2 linked regions of the Limnospira fusiformis SAG 85.79 genome follow. The protein of the gene in region 2 interacts with the protein of the main gene of each other region in a pairwise test. Links are inferred from orthologs where the notes say so. Each region holds a gene or a part of one and is shown on either strand. Other genes may lie near its edges. The genes, in order: rlmB and HFV01_RS23475.

What was found.
Region 1: the proteins of HFV01_RS23475 (region 2) and rlmB interact in binary tests that used the Escherichia coli proteins (3 or more experiments, as listed by UniProt). The link is inferred for Limnospira fusiformis SAG 85.79 from one-to-one orthologs.

The regions. Positions count from the first base shown.
Region 1 is NZ_CP051185.1:2,028,419-2,036,033, reverse strand. The notes cover bases 2,007-4,873. They hold rlmB (23S rRNA (guanosine(2251)-2'-O)-methyltransferase RlmB), read right to left. Parts: upstream 3,964-4,873; coding sequence 3,049-3,963; downstream 2,007-3,048. Other genes in these bases: carA (glutamine-hydrolyzing carbamoyl-phosphate synthase small subunit), read right to left, coding at 4,596-4,873; HFV01_RS09690 (STAS domain-containing protein), read right to left, coding at 4,068-4,418; HFV01_RS09700 (DUF928 domain-containing protein), read left to right, coding at 2,308-3,021; HFV01_RS09705 (EAL domain-containing protein), read right to left, coding at 2,007-2,125. In the rest of the region: more of HFV01_RS09705, read right to left, coding at 1-2,006; more of carA, read right to left, coding at 4,874-5,750; HFV01_RS09680 (heavy metal translocating P-type ATPase), read right to left, coding at 5,858-7,615. UniProt on the Escherichia coli protein: Specifically methylates the ribose of guanosine 2251 in 23S rRNA.
Region 2 is NZ_CP051185.1:5,006,885-5,014,345, forward strand. Bases 3,229-5,941 are described here. They hold HFV01_RS23475 (bifunctional alanine racemase/tRNA (adenosine(37)-N6)-threonylcarbamoyltransferase complex ATPase subunit type 1 TsaE), read right to left. Parts: upstream 4,967-5,941; coding sequence 4,490-4,966; downstream 3,229-4,489. Other genes in these bases: HFV01_RS23470 (FAD-dependent oxidoreductase), read left to right, coding at 3,321-4,493; HFV01_RS23480 (DUF1622 domain-containing protein), read right to left, coding at 5,017-5,388; HFV01_RS31165 (hypothetical protein), read right to left, coding at 5,724-5,852. In the rest of the region: HFV01_RS23455 (response regulator), read right to left, coding at 1-1,265; HFV01_RS23460 (hypothetical protein), read right to left, coding at 1,419-2,264; HFV01_RS23465 (hypothetical protein), read right to left, coding at 2,525-2,728; ltrA (group II intron reverse transcriptase/maturase), read left to right, coding at 6,217-7,461. UniProt on the Escherichia coli protein: Required for the formation of a threonylcarbamoyl group on adenosine at position 37 (t(6)A37) in tRNAs that read codons beginning with adenine.

The sequences.
Region 1 (7,615 bases), 3.0 Mb from region 2 along the record:
TCAAAATCTGATCGACACATTCAATCAAGTTAACTTGGGAAAATTGACGGGTTGACAGATTTATGCTTAACATAAAAGGGTCATTTTGGCAATATTTTTGATTCCAGATTGCCAACTGACGACAGCCTTCTAATAAAATCCACTCCCCCAAGGGAATAATTAAACCACTCTCTTCAGAAACTGGGATAAATTCCCCAGGAGACACAAACCCCCGCTGGGGAGATATCCAACGCACTAAGGCTTCAAAACCAGCGATCTGATTAGTTTTTAAATTGATAATCGGCTGATAATACAGTTGAAATTCTTGATTTTTAATGGCTTCTCTCAGGTCGGCTTCTAGTTGTAACTGCTGCAAAGCATGAGATTTCATGGTGGAGATATACACCTGATAACGACTGTTTCCCAAAGCCTTGGCGCGATACATGGCTGTATGGGCATCTCTCAATAAATCATGGGCAACTAAATCTTGATTTTGGTTACTATATGCAATGCCAATACTGATGGTGGTATATACCTGTTGACCGTTGAGATAAAAGGGCGCGGCGAGAGCTTTTTGCAGTTTATTTGCCATGGCGATTGCCTGGTCAATATTCTGGATATTCGGCATCATTACCGCAAATTCATCCCCGCCAACTCGCGCCAAAATTGTCTGAGAATATAAACACTTTTTCATGCGTTGGGTAGTGGAAATTAGCAGTTGATCACCGATGGCATGACCAAAACCTTCATTGATGAGACGAAAGCGGTCTAAATCTAAAAACAACAGGGCGATTTGGGTATATTTAGACTGATTACTAAGGCGCTGAATTTTTTGATTGAGTAGGATCCGGGTAGGTAAATCGGTAAGAATATCATAGGATAAACCATAAATAACTTTATAAGCCAAGACAATTGCACCAGTAAATAATAAGCCTAAAGCTGGGGGAATTAGGGGAATCCATCCCTTTTGACAAAATACTATAAAACAGATAGTCCATAGAGCGATCGTGCTGATACTAATTAGTAATCCCAAAGACAAGGGGCGATGAAATTTGACTACCAAAATCCCCCCCAAAAATGACCAAAGCCACAACCATAAAACCTCCCCCCACATGGGCAAGAACCAAAATAAAGATTCTCCTTCTAAAATCACTTTCAGAATTTGGCTAATCATGTAACCATGAATCATTACTCCTGGCATTAAATGATGAGTAGTTTTAGCCGCACTAAAAGGGGTGGGATGCAGGTCTCTTGAACTGGTGGCTGTTGTGCCTATTAACACCACTTTATCCTTGACCAAATTCCCGTCAATTTCTCCCTGTAATAGCTCGGTAATGGTGATAGTTTTAGCTATTTCTTTGGTGTGATAATCCATCAATATTTGTCTACCCCCAACTTCCGATGCGGGTAGTTGATAGCCACCAGAATTAGATCTGATAGCCGGAAAAATAGTTTCGTCTATTTGCAGTAAGCCGGGTTGTGCATCAAGGATAATTGGGTGATTTTTGAGAGATTCTAAGTATTTTTGGCTAACTTTTACGCCAAAAGAATAAAGTTCTTCCCCATCATAGCGAACATACATTAAGTTGCGGCGAATAGTATTATCTAAATCGGAAACCAAATCGTTAAAGCCCACTTGATTAGTTGATATAGATGGCGGTGGATCAACTGTTCCTATTTGTTTAATGGCAATAATATTATCTGCTTGGAATTGTTCGACAATTTGTAAATGTCCCGGAGGTTGTGGAACATCTCTATAAATATCAAAACCAATGACTCTAGGTTGGTATTCTTGCAGTTTGGCTAAGGCTAGGGCTAAAATTTCATCGGAAAACGGCCATTTTTGGTAGGTTTGAATATCTGCTTCTGTAATCTCTACAATTAATAGGCGAGGGTCAGGAATATTATCACTATTTAAGCGCATGATTCTATCAAAGGATTCTAATTCTAGGGGTTGTAAAATTCCCAAAGTCCTAATTCCCGATATTAATCCTGTGCTTAATAGACTGGCTAGAATGATACTAATTAGCTTTTTTAGTGATGGTAAATGCGCTTTTATCGGTCTATACTGATTTAAGTGTTTGAAGATACGACGACAAAAGCCATTGAGTTTAGGCTGCCAATGGTGGAAATACATGGTAATCATGATGACTTACTTATTTTTATTTATCCTCAAAATAGTTGATCATCCTGACGATTGAGTTAACTATGGCGCTTAATATATTTAACTCACCATGGTTAAGGATCAGTAATTTGATTGATGGCTGTCTGTTAATGACCTTGCTATAATCATAATGTTCGGAATCAGGGAATAATCGGGATATAACTATGAAACTTAAACTTTTTGCGGGTCCGATAGGGGTTGTCCTCGGTACGGTGTCTCTGTTAGCGGTTTCTATGACACCACCTTTAATAGAATCTGTGCTAGGTGATGATGATCAGCCCCCAGGTCGCTTGGTGGGAGGAGGGACTAGGAGTGGCAACCCTAATTGTAGATTTGATCAAACTCCCTTGATGGCGATCGCTCCCTCTCGATCAATAGGATTAACCGCTCAAGCCTCTCCTAGGTTATATTTTTACTTACCTGCTATGGAAACTGTCCAAACGGCAGAGTTTGTGCTGATTGATAACACCAATGACACAGTGATTTATGAAGAGACCCTGAAAATCGGAGGTAAAGCTGGAATTATGGGTGTGACTATACCATCACACAGCACTCAAAACATTAAAACCAACAATAATTACAAGTGGTACTTTTCCATCGTTTGTAATCCTGATAACCGTTCGGAGGATATCATAGTCGAAGGTGGCATCCGGTGGGCAGAAATAGACCCAGCATTGGCTAGTCAAATCAACCAAGCCAGTCCACTAGAAAAGGTGGATCTATATTTAAAGGCTGGGCTGTGGTTTGATGCTATGTCAACTTTGGCTGAGTTGCGGTCTCATGGTAATCCTGATCCGGCAGTCTCAGAGGCTTGGAGTAAACTATTGGAATCGGCGGATCTGGGCGTTTTGGTTCAAGAACCTGTAATTACCGAATAATTTACTCCATATTTTCAGCAGCGATCGCTATTGACTCTGATTCTGATTCTGATTCTGACGCTGGCGGAATATCTCATAAAGTGCCATACCAGTGGCTACTGAGACATTCAGACTAGGGATTGTTCCTTGTAGGGGAATAGAAAGTAGTACATCGCAGTTTTCGGCGATCGCATGACTCAATCCTTCCCCTTCACTACCAACCACCAGAACGATCGCTCCGGTTAAATTGGCATTATACAGGGGTTGAAATTCCCCGGCTACTGTCCCATAAATCCAAAATCCGGCTGATTTGAGTTCAGTTAGACTACGGTTAAGATTGATCACCCGCGCTACCGGGAAAGTCTCTAAGGCTCCGGCCGCTACTTTCATCACTGTAGCATTAATACCAACAGCCCGGCGCTGGGGTAGAATCAAGCCTTGCGCTCCGATCGCTTCAGCGGTGCGAACGATCGCGCCTAAGTTGTGGGGGTCAGTGATACCATCAACCGCGACTAGGACAGGCTGGCTATTGGCAGATTTAGCCTGGGTAATTAGGGTGGTTAAATCCCAATATTTATACGGTGTAACCTGTGCGACAATTCCCTGATGGTTAGCGCCTCTGGTAATTTGGTCTAGGCGCTGATAGCTGGCTCCGTCTACAATAGCACCTTTAGCTTTCGCCTCTTGTAAGAGAGGTTGAAACCGGGTATCCGATCGCAATTGGGAAATTACCCAAACTCGGTTAAGCGATCGGCCGTTTTCTAAGGCTGCTAAGACTGTGTGGCGGCCATAAATTAGATCTTCCTCTGGCGGTTCTGTCTCTGCTGAAGCCACAGGGCGATCGCGACGACGGGGATGGATAGCTGGTTTATCTTCCCGAGGAGAATGCGGTGGCTTAGAAGAAGGCTTAACCTTTCCTCGGTTCGGGCCAGATTTGCGATGGGGAGATGAAGGAGGTCTCATTAAAAAACCCTCGAAGATTAGGCAATTTTTAATCAACAAATAGTAGGACCGACAGAGAAACCCCCTATCGGTCTACTGGAAATAGGTAGACTCCTAGCAGTCACTCAACTTTTTTTTACCGCCGCCACAGCATCCTCAACGGTTTGCTGTAGAGATAGAAACTTTTCTAAACGAACCAGTTTCACGGTTTGGGTGACGCGAGGATTAGAAACAATTTGTAAAGTTCCTCCGTTAGTCTGAGCCTTCTTGACGAGTTGTACCAAAGCGCCCAAACCGGAACTGTCTACGAAGTCTATCTGGGAAAGATCCAACACAATGTGTTTTGGTCCATTATCGATACACTTGGACATAATTTTCCGAAACGTACCTTCTGAGAAGGCATCGAGTAATCCGGTCAGACGAAATATTTGATAGTTATCTTTAACGTCGCGAGTCCCTCTGAGGCTAACGGTCAGGTGTAGTTGCTCAGGAATAGCCCCCTCCTAACTGGATAGCACATATACTGCCTTATTAGTATATTCCATTTTTGCCATAATTGTCTATGGTATCTGATTCGGTTGGATCAAATTTGAGATTAGCAAGAGACAGGGGGACGAGTGATCGGCTTGTCCCCCAATAACCTGGCTAGGTAATTACTTGCCTTTTTCCATTTCCTTAACGAACTGCTCAAACAGATAATCAGCGTCGTGGGGACCGGGACTGGCTTCTGGGTGATACTGCACTGAAAATAGCGGTAGGGTTTTGTGCTTGAGACCAGCAACAGTGCGATCGTTCAGGTTCAGATGGGTTATTTCTACATCCTCCGCTAGGCTATCAGGATCGAGAGCAAAGCCGTGATTTTGGCTGGTAATTTCCACCTGACGCTTTTCTAAACCAGCAGGTTGGTTTAATCCCCGATGTCCGAATTTTAGCTTAAAGGTTTTCGCACCTAGGGATAAACCGAGGATTTGATGTCCCATACAGATCCCAAATACTGGTTTGTTACTTTTCAGTAACTCCTGGGTTGTGGAAATACCTTCGGAAACGGCCGCCGGGTCTCCTGGACCGTTAGAGAGGAAAATGCCATCGGGATTATATTTGAGGATCTCGGCGGCGGGGGTGCTGGCGGGAACTACGATCACCCGACAACCATAACTAGCTAGGCGACGTAGAATATTACGCTTTACTCCAAAGTCAATGGCAACTACTGTATAACGGGGTGGGGGTGTTGGGCTGTCTTTTGATTCCAAGCTGGGGCTAAATTCCCAAACTGTATCGGTGGACTCAGACCACTCGTAGCTCTCTGGTGTAGTTACTTCTTTAACTAGGTTCAACCCATCCATATTGGGAGCCTGTTCGACTAAGGATAATAATTCTGCGGGGTCGAGAATTTCGGTGGATATGCCACCATTCATGGCCCCGACAGTTCGCAGTTTGCGGGTTAAGGCACGGGTATCTATGCCATAAATGCCGGGAATATTATGTTCTTTGAGATAGTCCGGTAAGGATTGGGTAGAACGCCAGTTACTGGGACGGGTGCAAATATTACGGGCGATCGCGCCTCGGACTTGGGGTCTTTGGGATTCTTCGTCTTCTGGGTTAACTCCTGTGTTCCCTAATTCAGGATAGGTAAAGGTGACAATCTGACCACAATAACTTGGATCAGTCAAAACTTCCTGATAACCTGTCATTCCGGTGTTAAACACCACTTCACCTAAAACTGTACCTGGAGCGCCAAAGGACCAACCTCGATAGCTGGTACCATCAATCAGAACCAGTAAAGCTGGTTTAGCAGAGATAAGGGACATAAAAGCCAATTTGCATCTAAACTTAATACCTCCCTATTCTGCCAGATATCTGACAAACCGCTGATCGTTGAGTTTTGATTGCATGACAATTCAGCGGTGGAGGGCTATCAATTAACTGGTTTCCCCAAGATGCGGGTAGCGTTGAGAATGGCTAATAATGCTACTCCCACATCGGCGAATACTGCTGACCAGATGCTGGCTAGTCCGAAAATTCCTAAGATGATAAAAAAGCCTTTAATTCCCATGGCTAAACCGATGTTTTGCCAGACAATGCGGCGGGTTTTTCGTCCGATGGCGATCGCACGACTGACATAAGAGGGAGAATCGGTCATAATTACTACATCGGCAGTTTCAATGGCTGCGTCTGAACCCATACCTCCCATGGCTATACCTACGTCAGCCCTAGCAATGGCTGGCGCATCATTGATTCCATCTCCGACAAAGGCAACTTTACGATGATCTGGACTTAGTAGTTTTTCCAGTTGCTTGACTTTATCTTCGGGCCTTAATTCGGCATAATATTCATCAATATTTAAGGTTTTGGCTAGGCGATCGGCTACGGTTTGATTATCTCCGGTTAGCATGACTATTTTCTGCACTCCTTGTTTTTTGAGGGCTTTAATAGCAGCCACAGAATCGGGTCTAACTTTATCGGCAATTAGGATATATCCGGCATAGCGATAGTCTACGGCTAGATGAATTACTGTGCCGCCTACATCACAGAGAGGATGGTCGATTTTTTCTAAGTGTAACAGGCGATCGCCTCCCGCAATTACTGTCCGATTTTGCAGGTTTCCTTTGACTCCACAGCCGGGGATTTCTTGATAATCTTCGATTAAGGTTTCGGTAGGTGAATCTCCATAGTATTCACGAATTGCTTGGGCGAGAGGATGGTTAGATAGGGATTCTATTTTGGCGGCAATCTCGATTAATTCTGCTTCGGTAAAGTGATGATGAGGGACGATTTTTGTCACCTCAAATACGCCAGCGGTCAGGGTTCCTGTTTTGTCAAATATCACGGTTTTAACGGCAGCTAAATCGTCTAAAAATGTCGAGCCTTTCACTAAGATTCCCTGCTGGGCTGCTCCTCCGACTCCCCCAAAGTAGCCTAGAGGAATGCTAATTACTAAACCGCAGGGACAGGAAATTACTAGGAGAATTAATGCCCGCGAAAACCATTCTTGAAAACTGCCCAAATTGACTAGGGGAGGAATTAAGGCGATCGCTATGGCTAAACTTACCACAATTGGGGTATAATAACGTGCGAAGGTGGTGATAAATTTTTCGGTTTTGGCTTTCCGACTTTGGGCGCTTTCTACTAATTCTAAAATTTTGCTAATCGAAGATTCGTTAAATGGTTTGGTTACTTTAATGGTTAGTAGTCCGGTTTGATTGATGGTTCCCGCTAGGACTATTTCTCCGGGTTTAACGGCACGAGGTAAGGATTCTCCGGTGAGGGGTGAAGTGTCAATTTGGGAGGTTCCAGATATGATTTCTCCGTCTAAAGGGATTTTTTCTCCGGCTTTGACGACAATACTACTGCCGACATTTACTAACTGCGGAGACATGGTTTTTATTTCGCCATTTATTAGCAGGTTTGCATTGTCTGGACGTACTGCTAATAATGATTTAATTGAACGCCGAGAACGCTGCACAGAAAACTCTTGGAAACCTTCCCCAATTCGATAAAATAGCATGACAGCCACGGCTTCGGGAACTTCATTAATAGCAATGGCGCACAGGGTGGCTAAACTCATTAAAAAGGTTTCATCAAATATCTGACCTCGCCAGATATTCTTTCCGGCGCTGACTAAGATTTCCCAGCCTGTGAGTAAATATACAGGAATTAATACTATATATTCCCC
Region 2 (7,461 bases):
CTAAAAGATTGCCGAATTTGTGCGGCCATTTGATTAAAAGATTCAGCTAATTCTCCGACTTCTTGACAACGGGAAATATGGACGGTATGTTCCCAATCACCTTGGGCAAATTTCCGGGCTGCTTTATTTAAGTTAACTATCGGTCTAGTTACCCGACTAGCCATGAATATACCGATACAAATCGTAATAGCTAAAGCCACAAGAGATAGCATAAAAGTGATTTTGGCATTATGATTAATTCTGCCCATAAAATCTGACTCTGGCATGACGACGACAATCAGCCAATTTAACCCCCATTTATCCTGATAACGCACGACATCAAGAAACTGCTTTTCTCCGTTGATATAAAAGCTACTTTGATGGCTGGTTTTAATCTGGCTTAAATGTTCAAAATTTTGGCTAAAATATGCTGCTGTGCCGCTAATTATGGGGTGATTAACCTGGGAAATATGCAGGCGTTGGGCTACATTTTGATCATCCATTGTATAGGGGGGAAAATTAGTGGAGGAAGCCACTAATAAACCGGAGGATTCCACAATAAAAACTTCCCCATTTGGGCTAACTTCCAAACCTCCCAAAAAATCATTAATTAAAGTTAGCACAAAATCCACCCCAATCACGCCGATCAATTGACCTTGACTGTCAGAAAGTGGATGGGATGCAGTAATCCCTAATTTACCATTGGGAAAGGCATAAATTGGACTCCAATTTGGTGCATTTAAGGCGAGAGTTTTAGTGTACCAAGGTCGGATTCGCGGGTCATAGATAGTTTGATTATAAAAATCACCTCGCGCGCCTTCTGGTGTGATCATATAATATAAGCGATTCGGTGATTCTTCGACACTTTTGGCTCGAAAAGAACCATCAGATTCCCGACTCACATAAATAAATTGCCCTTGTTCATTGCCAATATAGACAGCATAGACATTCTCAAAAAGTTGTATAATTCTCCATAAGAATTTTTCGGATCTTTCAATATCATCAAAGCTAATATCTCCTTGAATAGTATCTTTAATCAGAATTTCAGATAAAAGATGGGGACGTTGTAACAATTTGGCTAGATTACTTTTGACGCGATTAGTTGCTTGCTCACTCAGTTGGTTAGCTATATCCATAACCGCCTGCTGACCGTTGCGCCAAGATAGATATCCTGTGACTCCCACTGTGGCGAATAGCTGAAGCACAAAAGGAACAATAATTATCTGTTTGAGAGGGACTTGCTCAAATAGGTTAGAGGTTCTCTGCTTTAATAATTTGATTAACATAGGTTCAGATTACAAAGGGGTGAAATCACAGTATGGATGATCAACTCTGATTGATTACTCATCATCCCAGTTAGTTTTGAGGTGGCTACCCTCGATGATTCGATGAACCCCAAATTATGGCTACAAGATGTCATTGGCATGATTTTTTCCCGGTTATTGAGGGTCGGAAAGTTCCATAACGCCAGGTTTCAAGGGAGTAAATATAATCATATCAGATCCAATGACGGCATTACGAGCTAAAAGCTGACGATCGCGATCTCGGATTTCCAGACGAGTAAAATCGAGCGATCGCACTTGCTTAAATAATTGATTAGCCAAACGACTTTGATATTTAGATTCTAGCTGATACCATCGATCGCTAACCTCAACTTCTAATAAACTCCCGGCAAAATTCGCTTTAACTGACCCAATAAAATCCTCGCCATAGGCTGTAGTTAGTTTAGCAAGGCGATCGCGAATTGAGTTGGTTAAAGAAGGTTCCACAGTCAAAGTAGAAGCAATCAAACCCACAGGTTCCGCCGCCTTCGGGGTAATTAGTTCTGGAGGTAAACGACCCGGCTCTATTTCGGTTTCCGGGTTCGGGGGTTCGCCTTCAGGAACTTCTGGGGTTTCTGGTTCGGCTTTGGGTTCGGTTTTCGGTTCGGAAATAGTTTCCGCAGTGACGGGGACCTGTGGCGGTGTCTCGGTTGTGGTCACTGGTGGGATGTCCTCAACTCTCTGATAATTGGTAGCGGTTTCCGGTCCAGACTTCGAGAACAGCAGCAGTCCTACACCAAATATGACTAATAAAATTGCACCCCACCACCAAACATAACCACGGCGACGACGGGGAATTTGAGGGTCGGCTTCCAATTGGTCAATGGTGCCTTCCAAAATTTTAATGATTTTCCGTAATAATGCGATCGCCAAATCCCGCCAAGGGTGACGTTGAGACCTAGGCGGTGGTGAATAGGGTAATGGTCGCTTGGGTTCAGAAGACTGCGATCGTTCCGTGGACATATTGGAGTTTCCATCAAGGCTGCTGCATAGTAGCTATCGCTCAATTTACCTTAGCGATCGCCACTTAATCAATTTTCTGGAAAATTTGCCAATACCCTCGTGATTAGTTGGAGTTGATGATTTTGCTCATGGAGTGATATGGTCATGACCCTGCGAGGGTATATTGCAGCCTTTGTGTAGATAGAAACCGGATTTAGCCAAAAGGTATCGTATATACAAATATACAAGTTAGGCATTTTACTGCCTTTTAGTCGGAAAAACTAAGCCAGCACTGGCATTTCTAGGTTAGTTTCCTCAAAACTCAGAGCCACAAGGGGGCTAGATATCCGACTTGCAGATCGTTGGAGACTTACTATAAAAGACAGGTTAGGCATTTCTTCGTGGCAGTGTTGGCAGTACCAATAAATTCGGTTATGGTTGATATGCCTTAACATAGGTGAACCACAGCAAGGACAGGTACTCATAATTTAAAACTCCAAGTTGATCAAAGTTGATGGTTAACGCGGATTTATTAAGCTCTGTTTACCCAGTCTAGGTAGCCTTTGTGAATAAGTTGTGAAGTATTATCTACATTTTCTGATGCGCCATATTACCGATCGCAATTGCTAATTGATTTCAAAATATGCTAACAAGATTTGTATTCAATTACACCAATCTATCAATTTCCCTATTCCCAAAAATTTCTGGTACATTCGCGATCGCTCACTGTTATAACATTATACACAAATTGCCTGGAATTAAGTTAAGGAAAAACTAAATCTATCCTATCAACAGGTTAAAATCCCTGATCCCCGCATGACTCTGGGAGGCTATGGCCTGGGGGTTACAGTAGAAAATCAGTGCTTAACTGTCTACCTAGCCAACATTCCCCCAACCACATAGCGATCGCTATCTTTAGAAAAATTTAATCAAGTTTTTTTTATCGAGTTATGGTAAAATATTATGGGTGTCGGAATCATGGATTTGGGCAGCCAACTCGCTGATATTTAACCTAGTTTTGCTGGGGATTAATATCAATAAAACATGAAAATCAACGGAGTTTCCCTTAGTTAAGCGATGTTTTCTGTTACCCCTGTTAAGGACCTGGTACTAATTGGAGGGGGTCACAGCCATGCGATCGCTCTCAAAGAATTAGCCATCAATCCTATTCCCAGACTACGCCTCACCCTAATTTCTGATGTGTACCATACTCCCTATTCGGGGATGCTACCGGGATATATAGCCGGACTATATAAGTTTAACGATTGTCATATAGATGTGCAAGCCTTAGCCAATTTGGCGAAAGCCAGACTATTGATAGATCGCGCCATTGGTTTAGACCTACAAACGAATCAAGTCCTGTGCGCCAACCGTCCCCCCGTCCCCTTCGATATCCTATCCATAGATATAGGTAGTACCCCCAACACTATCACGGTCCCCGGTGTCCAACAACAGGCCATTCCGGTGAAACCTATTGCTAAATTTCTGAACCACTGGGATAAAATTGTGGAAACGGTGAGGGAAAACCGGACGCAGAAAATGCGATTAGCAGTGGTTGGCGGCGGCGCGGGGGGAGTGGAATTAAGCCTAGCCATATTTTCCCGTCTCCAACAGATTTATGGTCTCGACAGCACACTACCAGAAAATCACCTAGAGTTACATCTATTTCAAAAAGGCGATCGCCTAATTCCCCAACACCACCGGGAGGTTAGTCAGCGTTTGCAAAAACTTTTCAGCGAGAGAGGTATCAAACTACACCTAGGGGAAACCGTGACGGAAATCGAAGGAAAATCCCCCCATACTATTCATTGTCAATCAGGATTAACCCTAAAATGCGATCGCCTGTTTTGGGTGACACAAGCCAGCGCCGCCACCTGGTTAAAAGACGCAGGACTAGCGACGGACGAACAAGGATTTATCCTAGTTAACGATTACCTTCAGTCTATCTCTCACCCTGATATTTTCGCGACTGGAGATATCGCCACCATGTTAAACCATCCCCGACCCAAAGCCGGAGTTTTCGCGGTCCGTCAAGGAAAACCCCTGGCGGAAAACCTGCGACGCAAAGCCAACCAACAACCCCTACAAGCCTATCGACCGCAGAAAGAATTTTTAATCCTAATTAGTACAGGGGACCAACAGGCGATCGCCTCACGCGGCTGTTTTCGTCTGGGTCCCCATCCCCTAATTTGGCAATGGAAAGACCATATTGATCGGCAATTTATGAGCCACTTTACCCAGCTTGGTTAAACCGGGTCAATTAACCCATCCAATTCTATCACCAACTCCCCCATGGGAATCAATTTAATTTGGCGATCGCCTTGGGGAGTATGACTCAAAATAATCTGCAAATAATCAGCCGGACGATAGGGGAGACGTTCGGACCACTCCACCGCCACCATACCCGGTTCCACCTCCACCCCCTCCCAATACAATGAAATATTCAACCCCTCAATTTCCGACTCATTCAGGCGATATAAATCCAAATGATACAGAGGAAGCCGTCCGCTTGTATACTCATTAATCAAAGTAAAAGTCGGACTATCCACTGATTCGGAAATCCCCAAACCTTTAGCGATACCTTGCACTAAAGTAGTTTTACCTGTCCCTAGATTACCCTCTAGCAGAATTAAACTATTAGCACCAAGCGATCGCCCCAATTTCACCCCCACAGCTTGGGTGGCGATCGCATCAGCCAGAGATAATATAACCGCATCATTCATCGGCTCACTCCTTGCTCAATTCTACTAATTCACCCACCCAGAAAACTCCTTTATTTGTTTCCATGATTTTTTTTAAAGTCAAACTCCTTCTCAAGTTCCTTATTCAGGAAATAGTTTAAAAACGTCCTAATCACAGCAATCACCCCCAATTTAATTAGAGTTTCCTCCGTCGGCGCTACCGTAGTCGCCAGAATATCAGCCCCCAGTTGAAATTCTAGGGCTAATGCCAACCACACCCCAAACCTAATCCGTAACTCAATAAACAGAAACTCATCATATTTAAATTGAGAAAATCGAATCGCCAGTTGTCCGGTTTTCGCCACGCCAAATAACACACAAAAAACCGAAATGGTCTCTAATAAAAACTTCGCCAAATCAACTAGCAGTTTGAGTCCAGCCTCAGCCGTATATAACCATTCCATAAGCTTTTCATGCTAGGTAGAGTGACCCCGGCTATGTTAGTAGTGCCAGCCAGATCAGAATCAGCGATCGCGATTTGGGCAAGGCTACCACTAGACAGACCCACCGGGTTTCAGGTTATTATATATATAGAAGTGCGAGACGTTTAGGAGTCAAATAAGGCTGCAATGCCTGAAATAACCTCCCAGTGGGACTTTCACCCCTTGGTGAAATATAAGGGATTCGCACCCTGACCATCCCATAACTGTTTATATGTCCCAACGTTAGGTATAGAAATATACAAAACAAGGCAGGGAACTCAAGGTCAAAAACGCTAAATTAGAAATCTAATGATTCCTTAACAATTGCGTTGAGAGTAACGGCGATAGCCACCCCCAATTTTAGGATTCACAACCCTGGGATTGAAGCGGGGAACGGAAGGCGTGAGGGAAAACCTATTCCCAATAATCCGACCACTGCCAACCATCCATGACTAAGGAAACCTGAATGTTCCGACTTGAACCATCGTCATTATAAAGTAGCGAAACAGGTTGACACGCTGCGCTCAAAAGAGTAAGGGGAAAAGTAGGAGTCTTTCTATACTACCTACACAGACCTTTTTAAGTACCCCGGTGGAAAGGACAAGTCTAAAGATGGAATGCCCATATAAACGGAACGTTTTAACCCCTTTTAGGCTCTGATAATCTGGTCGAGAAAGTCAGTAGTGAAAGTGTAAGCGCAAGCCTATTAGGGGGTGAGATGTGACCAGAAGCCAACGCCCTATTGTAATGGTAGGGATATGCTGACGGGTCACGGTTTGATTGCAAGGATAGAGCCGAGTAGGAGTCAATATGACGAAATCGAGAGAAAGTGAGGGATTCGGTAAACCGAGACCCACCAAGACTACGAATGTATGGAGAAGTGTCAATTGGGCTAAGGTTCAACGGTACGTCTTTAAGCTCCAAAAGAGGATATTCCAAGCAGCTAAATCGGGACAGGACGCAAAGGCAAAAAGGTTGCAACGTCTATTGGTGAAATCATACTATGCCAGGCTCTTAGCAGTGCGACGAGTGACCCAAGATAACCAAGGCAAGAAAACGGCTGGAGTTGATGGAATGAGAGCAATCTCACCAAGACAAAGGTTTAAACTTGTTGAGAACATTAAAGGAAATCTCAAAGTAAAACCACTGCGACGGGTGTGGATTCCAAAACCTGGTAGGGATGAAAAACGCCCCCTGGGAATACCCACAATCCAAGACAGAGCGAGACAAGCCTTGGTTAAGTCGGCACTTGAGCCCGAATGGGAGTCAAGATTTGAAGGCACGAGCTACGGGTTTAGACCAGGAAGGTCAGCCCACGACGCAATTGGTAGAATCTATGCTGCCATAAAGTTAGGACAATACTATGTTCTCGATGCTGATATAGCGAAATGTTTTGACCGAATAAACCATGATTACCTACTGTCCAAAATTCATTGTCCAAGCAGCCTGAAAAGAGACCTAAAACAATGGCTCAAAGCAGGTGTGCTAGATAACGGTGTATTTGAGGATACAGAAGCAGGGACACCCCAAGGAGGGGTTATAAGTCCACTCCTAGCCAACATCGCACTGGATGGAATAGCTAGGTTAATTGAAACAATGTATCCCAAGAAAAAGAACAGGGTACAAGCCTCTGTGATAAGATACGCCGATGATTTCGTGGTACTATCCCCATCACTCGAAATCATTGAACAGTGCAAAACTGCAATTTCCAAATGGCTTGAGCCTGTTGGACTAGAAATTAAACCCGAAAAGACCCGAATCTGCCACACGCTCAAACCAATTGAGTATGAGGGAAAAACAGAAGAGCCTGGGTTCGACTTTCTGGGATTCAACATCAGGCAATATACAGTAGGAAAATACAAATCTGGGAAAACAGGTGGGACAGCAAGTCGAGTAATCGGTCATAAAACCCACATCAAACCCAGTAAGAAAGCAGTTAAAGCTCATACAGAAGTGATAAAAGGTGTAATTAAACAACTCAAAACAGCACCTCAATCAGCCCTGATTAACAGACTAAACCCGATAATCCGGGGATGGTCAAATTATTACTCAGGG